4 regions of the Mixta sp. BE291 genome follow, and region 1 is predicted to be linked to each of the others. Evidence: predicted binding sites of a transcription regulator. Region 1 holds the regulator's gene; each other region holds the start of a gene.

Region 1 (2,206 bases):
CTGTTCTGCCGGATCGGCGCTGGCGGCGGCAATCACCTGGGTATTCAGACAGGCCAGCAGCTCGCGTGATTCATTGAGGGTGGCGACGGAATCGTGGTTGCCGCCCAGCACAATCAGCTGGCAGCCGGTGCGATGCAGATCCACCACAAAACGGTTATAGAGTTCACGCGCATAGCTCGGCGGCGAGCCGGTATCAAAAATATCGCCAGCGACAATCACCGCATCCACCTGATGCGCTTCAACCTGCGCAATCAGCCAGTGAAAAAAAGCCTGATGCTCAGCGGCACGGCTGCGGGTGTAAAAAAACTGACCGAGGTGCCAGTCTGAAGTGTGAATAATGCGCATAGAACTCCCAGCTAATAGCAGAACGCCGGAGGCGATTATAACCAGAGCTAAGCCGCAGAAGGGAACCGGATTGTGCAAACCGGCGCACGGGCGGTAAAAAAATGCTTTCCGATTGCTTCACAAAAGCGCTATTGAAGCGCCATGCAGCCCGTGCATTTTTCATAAATCTGTCATAAAACTGACGCATAATGACGCCGCAAACCCCCGTGACCAAGCGTCACATTCGCAGGAGCAATAATGGCTAAGCGCATTCTGGTTGTCGAAGATGAAGCCCCAATCAGGGAAATGTTATGTTTTGTGCTGGAACAGAATGATTATCAGCCTATCGAGGCGGATGATTATGATAGCGCCGTCAACCTGCTCATTGAACCCTGGCCCGACCTGATCCTGCTTGACTGGATGTTACCCGGCGGCAGCGGCATTCAATTTATTAAACACCTTAAGCGCGAAGCGATGACCCGTGATATTCCGGTGATGATGCTGACCGCACGCGGTGAAGAAGAAGATCGCGTTCGCGGGCTGGAAGTGGGCGCGGATGATTACATCACCAAACCGTTTTCGCCGAAAGAGTTGGTGGCGCGGATTAAAGCGGTAATGCGTCGCATTTCGCCGATGGCGGTAGAGGATGTGATTGAAATTCAGGGCCTGAGCCTCGATCCCTCTTCGCATCGTGTGATGTCTGATACCACGCCGCTGGAGATGGGGCCAACGGAATATAAACTGCTGCACTTTTTTATGACCCACCCGGAGCGCGTTTACAGTCGCGAACAGCTGCTGAACAATGTCTGGGGCACCAATGTTTACGTTGAGGATCGCACGGTAGATGTGCATATTCGACGGCTGCGTAAGGCGCTGGAGCTGACCGGTCACGATCGCATGGTGCAAACCGTACGTGGAACGGGTTATCGTTTCTCCGCTCGTTACTGATCGGAGTCTGCCTCGTGCTGGAACGCCTCTCCTGGAAGAGATTATTACTGGAACTGGTGCTGGTCTGCTTGCCTGCGCTGCTGGCCGGACTGGTTATCGGCTATTTGCCCTGGTTTCTGCTGTTTGCCGTGCTGCTGTTGCTGGGCTGGCACTTCTGGAACCTGCTGCGGCTGTCGCACTGGCTGTGGACCGACCGCTCCATGACGCCGCCCACCGGCCAGTGGAGCTGGGAGCCGCTGTTTTACGGGCTGTACCAGATGCAGCTACGCAACCGTCGCCGTCGTCGTGAACTGGGAAACCTGATCAAGCGCTTTCGCAGCGGGGCGGAATCGCTGCCTGATGCGGTGGTGCTGACCACCGATGAAGGCACTATTTTCTGGTGTAACGGCCTGGCGCAGCAGCATTTGGGCCTGCGCTGGCCGGAAGACAATGGGCAAAACATTCTTAACCTGCTGCGCTATCCTGAATTTTCCCGCTATCTACGCCAGCAGGATTTCGTGCGTCCGCTGACGCTGGTGATGAATAATCAGCTGCATATGGAATTTCGCGTGATGCCTTACAGCGAAGGCCAATGGCTGCTGGTGGCACGCGATGTTACGCAGATGCATCAGCTGGAGGGCGCGCGCCGCAACTTTTTCGCCAATGTCAGCCATGAGCTGCGCACGCCGCTTACGGTGTTGCAGGGCTATCTGGAAATGATGGGCGATGCGGTGCTGGAGGGTAAAACACGCGAAAAAGCGCTGCAAACCATGCAGGAGCAGACGCGACGCATGGACGGGCTGGTTAAACAACTGCTGACGCTGTCGCGTATCGAGGCCGCGCCCGCCATCGATCTGGCGGAGAAAGTGGATGTGCCGATGATGTTACGGCTGCTACAGCGCGAAGCGGAAACCCTGAGTAACGGCCGCCATCAGATTACCTTTCATACCGATGC
Region 2 (2,206 bases), on a different contig from region 1:
ACCATCTGTACGCTGACAACACCGGTATTATCTTAGCGGAAGATGCGCTGGATATTGAATAGCGGGTTCTGAATCCATCCGGGGCTTGCGCACTGGGTGTATCGCGGACAGCAAAAACGGGTGCCTGGGCACCCGTTTTTTATGTTCGATGAAAGCAGCATCCGTGCGGATTAAACTTCTTCCATCTTACCTAACAAAGCCCGCAGGCGCTCCTGCCACTGGCCCTGTTCTTCTTTCAGATGCTGGTTTTCACGCACCAGCGCTTCGCTGTTTCCCGAGGCCTGCTGAACTTCATGCTTCAGGCTGTTGTTCTGCTCTTTCAGCTCTTCGATTTCCATCTGCAGCAGCGTGATGGTATCAATCGCCTGCTGTACTTTGGCTTCCAGTTTCTCGAATACTTCAAATGACATTCTATGACTTCTCCTAATCGCAAGGCGTTGATGATGCCAGCCGCAGACGACGAGACATCACAAAAATACGTAAAAGACCCTAACACTCCGATTGTAAGTAGCCGCACAGCCCAAGTCCAGCGGCGAACCGTTGTGAAGCGCAGTATGTAACAATTTTCAGCATATACCGACAGCAGCATAGCGCGTTATGTCGTAATAATGACGTATATGTTAATAAAACGAACGCAACGTGGTGCCAGCAGGCGCAAAAAGCACATTAAAGAACCGGTAAAGACGCGAAAACGCGCATTTTTTTGATGCACCACACAGTTTTAACGTTCGCTATTTCTCGTTTATGCGCGTTAACGATAAATTCACACCAGCCCTACAATTGTTTGGGTGGATCAATGGAATGAAAACAACGATTGATAAAATTTAACCTCGCCTTCAGGAATTTCATTATGAGCCAGACAGCAACTAGCACACTTAAAGGTCAGTGCATTGCCGAATTTCTTGGAACCGGCATGATCATCTTCTTCGGTGCGGGTTGTGTCGCCGCCATGAAGCTTGCCGGTGCCGCTTTCGGCCAGTGGGAAATCTGCATTATCTGGGGCCTGGCCGTTTCCATGGCTGCCTATATGACCGCGGGCGTTTCAGGCGCGCATCTGAACCCTGCCGTTACCGTCGCACTTTGTTTGTTCGCCAACTTTGAAGGCCGCAAAGTCGTGCCTTATATTGTGGCGCAGATTGCTGGCGCGTTTAGCTCTGCCGCGCTGGTCTACGGCCTCTATTACAATCTGTTTATCGATTATGAAGCCAGTCACCAGTTGCTGCGTGGTAGCGTAGAAAGTCTCGATCTGGCCGGGATCTTCTCGACCTACCCTAATCCGCATATCAGCGTAGGTCAGGCATTTTTGGTCGAGATGGTGATTACCGCAGTGCTGATGTCGGTGATTATGGCGCTGACCGATGACGGCAACGGCGTACCGCGTGGTCCGCTGGCGCCGTTACTGATCGGCCTGCTGGTTGCGGTTATCGGCGGTGCAATGGGTCCGCTGACCGGCTTTGCATTAAACCCGGCACGTGATTTTGGCCCGAAAATTTTTGCCTGGCTGGCAGGCTGGGGCAACGTCGCCTTTACCGGCGGTCGTGATATTCCTTATTTCCTCGTGCCGATTTTTGGCCCGCTGGTGGGTGCCTGCCTGGGCGCATGGGGATATCGCTCGCTGATCTGCCGTCACCTGCCCTGCAACCTGAATATCACGCAGGAGACTAAAGCGGAAAAGCCAGTCGCACGCGCTGAGCAACGTAAAGCGTAACCCTGTTCAATCTTTGCACATCAGGAATTGATTATGTCTACAGATAAAAAATATATTGTCGCGCTCGATCAGGGTACGACCAGCTCGCGCGCCGTGGTTCTCGACCATGACGCCAATATCGTTGCGGTCTCACAACGTGAATTTACGCAGATCTACCCGAAAGCAGGCTGGGTTGAACACGACCCCATGGACATTTGGGCTTCACAAAGCTCGACGCTGGTTGAAGTGCTGGCGCATGCGGATATCAATTCCGATCAGATTGCCGCCATCGGCATCACTAACCAGCGCGAAACGGCGATTGTCTGGGATAAAGAATCAGGCAAACCGATCTATAACGCGATTGTCTGGCAGGATCCGCGCACGGCCGACTACTGCGAAAAGCTGAAAAAAGAGGGGCTGGAAGAGTATATCCAGCACACCACCGGCCTGGTGATTAACCCTTATTTCTCCGGCACCAAAGTTAAATGGATTCTCGATCACGTTGAGGGCGCCCGCGAA
Region 3 (2,206 bases), on a different contig from region 1:
GACCACCAGCTCGCCGCTTTTTGCCACCGTGACCGCTGCGTTTTCATGCTTGAAACGTCCCAGCGCGGTACGCTTTACCGGCACCGACTGCGGATCGAGTGGATCGATCTCGACAATCCAGCCGTGACGGTTAAATTCGTTGGGATTTTTCGCTACGTCGAAACGCTCGTCAAAATCGGACCAGTTACGCTCCGGCTCGTTGGCTTTCAGGGTGTAACGTTTTTGCTGGGCGGTTGGGCTAAAATCAGCGGCTTTGGTGCCGAAATAGGTGTCAAAGTTCTCTTCGCAGGTCAGATAGGTTCCCCAGGGGGTTTTTCCGTTGGCGCAGTTGCCGAAGGTGCCCAGCACCGTTTTACCCTGAGGATCGGCGGTGGTTTGCAGCGCCGCGTGGCCTGCCGCCGGGCCGGAAAAATGCATCACGGTGTTAGCCGTAATACGGCGGTTATACTGCGAAGGACGTACCACTCGCCAGCGGTTATCTTCACTACGCGCGACTTCAACGATCGATACGCCATGCGCCGCCTGCGATTTTTTTACATCTTCAGCGTTAACCGCCTTGCTGCCGCCATGAGCAAACAGATACTGTTCGTTCACATATTCATTATTAATCGCCATCACGCCACGGTTTTCATCCAGGGCGAAAAAACTCATGCCATCATTATTATCACCGAACTGTTTTTCCTGGTCGGCGGCGCTGTTGTTTCCCTGAGGATCGAATGCAGGCGCGCCGTCTACCAGCGGCTCGCCCCAGGAGATCAGCACTTCGGCCCGATAGCCAGGCGCAATAGCCATCTCATCGGCGGTAGAGGCAGGGATAGCGGTAAAGCCCAACAGCGGGCTGCCTTTGGGCGATGTCTGCATTTTCGCAACGGCGGAAAAGCTGATGCCGCCGCCAAGAAAGCCTGCCAGCCCTAATGCGCCGGTGCCGGCTAACAGCTTACGACGCGCCGGGCTTGGCAGTGATTCCATATTTAATTCAAGGATTTTATCGCTCATTTTGCATTGCTTCCCGTTGTAGTTTCCCAGAGTGAAAGCAATGCTAGTGAGGATAAATGACAGCCATGTTACAGCGGGCAGATAAATGGCTTTTAACCGACGTTATGCGCGACGTTCGAGGATTTCAAAGCAGTAGCTGTGCGAGTTTTTCTCATCGGCATCGTGAAACTCACTGAATACCGATTGCCATTCGTCCGGCTCATAGTCCGGGAAATGGGTATCGCCTTCCACTTCGGCATCAATATGCGTCAGATAGATACGATCGGCACGATCTAACATCTGCTCATAAATGCGGCCGCCGCCAATCACCATGATCTCTTCAACGTCGCCAGCCGCTGCTAAAGCCGCTTCCAGCGATGTCACCCAGGTGACATTATCGCTGTTTTTTGCCGGCTGGCTGCTGACCACAATGTTATGGCGACCCGGCAACGGGCGACCAATCGATTCCCAGGTAAGACGGCCCATAATCACCGGCTTATTCAACGTATTACGCTTAAACCACGCTAAGTCCGCAGGCAGATCCCATGGCATAGCGTTTTCCATCCCAATAACGCGATCGGCTGCCAAAGCCGCTATCAGGCTTATCATCATAAGTTACTCAACAGGGTGTAAAATTGGCGCCATCATACGTAAAGGCGAAACTTTCGTCGATAGCCTCGTTAGTGGATTTACGTAAAGGTTTTTAAACCGTGACGGTGGATGACAAAAGCGGCATCGGCACCGCCGTCTGTGGGATTTTTCCAGGGAAATAGTGAAGGTGCAAAAACGCCAGATGTTGCTTGCCAGCGACCCTAATGGAGCGTGGCTTTGCCTGTCTGTGCAGGGTAAGCCTGGCCAGTTGCGCCTTATATCCTGAATGCTTATTTTTGTGCGTCACGCCAGGAAGTGGCATAACTCCGCTTGAAACTTTCTTTAAAGAAAGATAATTTCAACAGCAGAAAAATAACGCTTTTTATAATTAACCGATCATTGCCAGAATAGACGCCAAAATAATGCTTATTTTTGCATTTAATGATGAAGTTAATAATTAATTTATCGATACAAATTATTTAGCAACAATAATACAACAGACATTTTAAAACCCTCCGTAAACCCGGGTAGCGCAGCGGCAGGAAACAGAACAAACAAAGAACGGCACGTTTGACCTGCTAACTATCCAGTTCGATTGTTAATACATCCTCGCGGACACAGGGAGCTTTTAAAAGCCAAT
Region 4 (2,206 bases), on a different contig from region 1:
GCGTATTTTTGGCCCAGGGCGAAGCCAGAATACGATCAATCAGCCGTGCGACGTGTTCCTGGCTACAGGCCACAGCGCTGAAAGATTGATTGGGTTTGCCCTCGTAGCTGTAGCTTTTATGCTGACAGCTGCGCGAGATAAAGCCGTCAGGATGATGGGTATCCACCGTTAGGGTAAAAAGCGCAAATGGCTGTTTCTGTTGCGACAGCTGTTCGAATTTTTGCCACACCTCATCCATCACCGTGTCGTCATAAAAGCCCCAGTTATTGCGATAAGCGGGATCCGTTACCTGGTCTTTTAGTTCCTGCAGGCCGTAAAGATGATCGATACCGTGCGATTTCAGAAAGGTATCTTTTCCGGCGAAGCGTAGATCCGCGCCTTGCATAAACCAGGTTTGATAGCCGGAGTTTTTCAGAATATCGCCGAGGCAAACATTCTGCGGGAAAAAGCTGGCAAGCGAGGCCGAAGCGTTGCCTTCAAAAGGGGCGAACAGCGGAATGCCGCACTGCGAAGCAACCATACCGGCAATGGTATATTCGGTGCCGGGCAGCTGCTCAGTTTGCGCAAAATCAAGCGCCTGCTGCTGCTTCAGGCGGCTTAGCTCTGGTGCTAACTGAGGAAACGCCTGCTCATTAAAATAGGTGCGCTCCAGGCTTTCGCCGTAGATATAGACCAGGTTGAGCGTGGGGTTAGCGATCTGCTTTTGCGGCTCGTGATACCACTGCGCAAAATCAGATTCGCCGCTGCGCGTCTGGGAAACGATTAAATCGCTGACCTGCTGAAAAGCCGGAGTAGTTTTAATGGAGGCGAGCGCCAGCAGCAGCGCCAGCAAGCTGTAGCCGAAGTGGTGCGGACGGTGGCCGCGCCGCCGCAAGAGCCAGGAGAGCAGGCAAAATACCAGAAATAACGCCAGCACCAGTCCGATGCCAGGCAGCACATATTTACTGACGCCCGCGCCGGTGAGGCTGTTGGTGAGCGTATAGATCACCGCATCGTTGATGCCGTCGCCGGTAAAATAGTTGCTGGCGTAAAGCGTGGCGTTGAGGATGATAAACAGGCCCAAAACCAACAGCAGAGACAGGTACCAAAAAGTGTTGCGCCCGGCTTTATACGCATAAATAACAATCGAGGCCACGAATAACATGACTGAAAACAGTTCAGACAACGCAGTTTCCTTACGTGGAAACGGGCGACACAAAGGACGCCATAACCACATTAATTAATCAGGGACGTAACAGAATTTTTTCAATCTATCCTGCCTGTCATATCCCTGCAACATGCGTTGTCACAACTGTTGTACGAGGCGCGCAAATTCAGATAATAAGCGCGTGTAACCTCCTTTCTGTCGCGTGATGCTGCCTTCAGCTTTTGCATACCTGCCGAACGAAGAAACCCACCCCAGCAGATTCAAGCTTTTAGTCAGCGCAGCCAGCCCCTATGACGCATAGCGCTAAGGCATTGCGTCGCCTGCGCATGCTGGCCCAGCGGAAAGCGCACCTGATAAGTCATCGAAGACCATCAGGAAGATCGGTAACATGGCGCGGTGAAAAAACGCTAACGGCCAAGTGAGACAGAATCGACGCTTTCAATATTTTTTAGCATTGAATAAAGGCTGTATACGGTAATCCTTTTCCGAACTGATATTTTCATGCACATAATGATTTTGCCTTTTTTTGTGTCGTGAATATCAAGCGTTTCAAGGAGGAACTTTTTCTCGTGCATACGGTGAAATACCTCAGGGATAACGCTGCTGTCGGCAAGTGTCAATTGAACGGCTATCTTATGAATATAACCATCACTTTGTCTGAAGCGCCCGAGAGTATGACTGAAACGAATTGCCAGGAAAAAGAGAAGGGTGGAAAAAGTAGCATAAAAATAGAATCCGGACCCGCATGCGATGCCAACGCCCGCTGATGCCCAAATAATTGCTGCTGTTGTCAAACCAGAAATACTGTCTCTTTGCCGGTGCAAAATGACGCCAGCGCCAAGGAAACCTATACCGCTAATGACTTGTGCCGCCAGCCTCATTGGATCAGTGCGAATATTTACCGACATACCCGCATAATGTTCGGCAGATTGAATAGAGACTTGAGTAAGTAAGCAGCTGGTAATGGCTATGATAATACATGTTTTAATACCCACAGGTTTGTTTTTTGACTCCCTCTCCCAGCCGATAATCGAACCCAGGAGAAAGGAGACGCTAAAT

What was found. Region 1 encodes PhoB, which activates phosphate uptake and scavenging genes when phosphate is short. Its sites were predicted from a motif close to CTGTCATAAAACTGNCNNAT; they were not measured.
Region 2: the regulator PhoB is predicted to act here: its motif matches at 598-617, upstream of J2X14_RS17780 (MIP/aquaporin family protein).
Region 3: the regulator PhoB is predicted to act here: its motif matches at 1,051-1,070, upstream of J2X14_RS08405 (PhoX family protein).
Region 4: the regulator PhoB is predicted to act here: its motif matches at 1,260-1,279, upstream of opgB (phosphatidylglycerol--membrane-oligosaccharide glycerophosphotransferase).

The regions. Positions count from the first base shown of each region.
Region 1 covers NZ_JAVDXN010000005.1:174,242-176,447, forward strand. Annotated here, with positions in the region: gene sbcD (exonuclease subunit SbcD) at 1-345, opposite strand, end outside; gene phoB (phosphate response regulator transcription factor PhoB) at 583-1,272, shown strand; gene phoR (phosphate regulon sensor histidine kinase PhoR) at 1,287-2,206, shown strand, end outside.
Region 2 covers NZ_JAVDXN010000009.1:38,870-41,075, forward strand. Annotated here, with positions in the region: gene rraA (ribonuclease E activity regulator RraA) at 1-62, shown strand, start outside; gene zapB (cell division protein ZapB) at 171-410, opposite strand; gene J2X14_RS17780 (MIP/aquaporin family protein) at 851-1,708, shown strand; gene glpK (glycerol kinase GlpK) at 1,739-2,206, shown strand, end outside.
Region 3 covers NZ_JAVDXN010000003.1:180,274-182,479, forward strand. Annotated here, with positions in the region: gene J2X14_RS08405 (PhoX family protein) at 1-996, opposite strand, end outside; gene folA (type 3 dihydrofolate reductase) at 1,099-1,584, opposite strand.
Region 4 covers NZ_JAVDXN010000003.1:309,859-312,064, reverse strand. Annotated here, with positions in the region: gene opgB (phosphatidylglycerol--membrane-oligosaccharide glycerophosphotransferase) at 1-1,165, opposite strand, end outside; gene J2X14_RS08985 (MgtC/SapB family protein) at 1,555-2,206, opposite strand, start outside.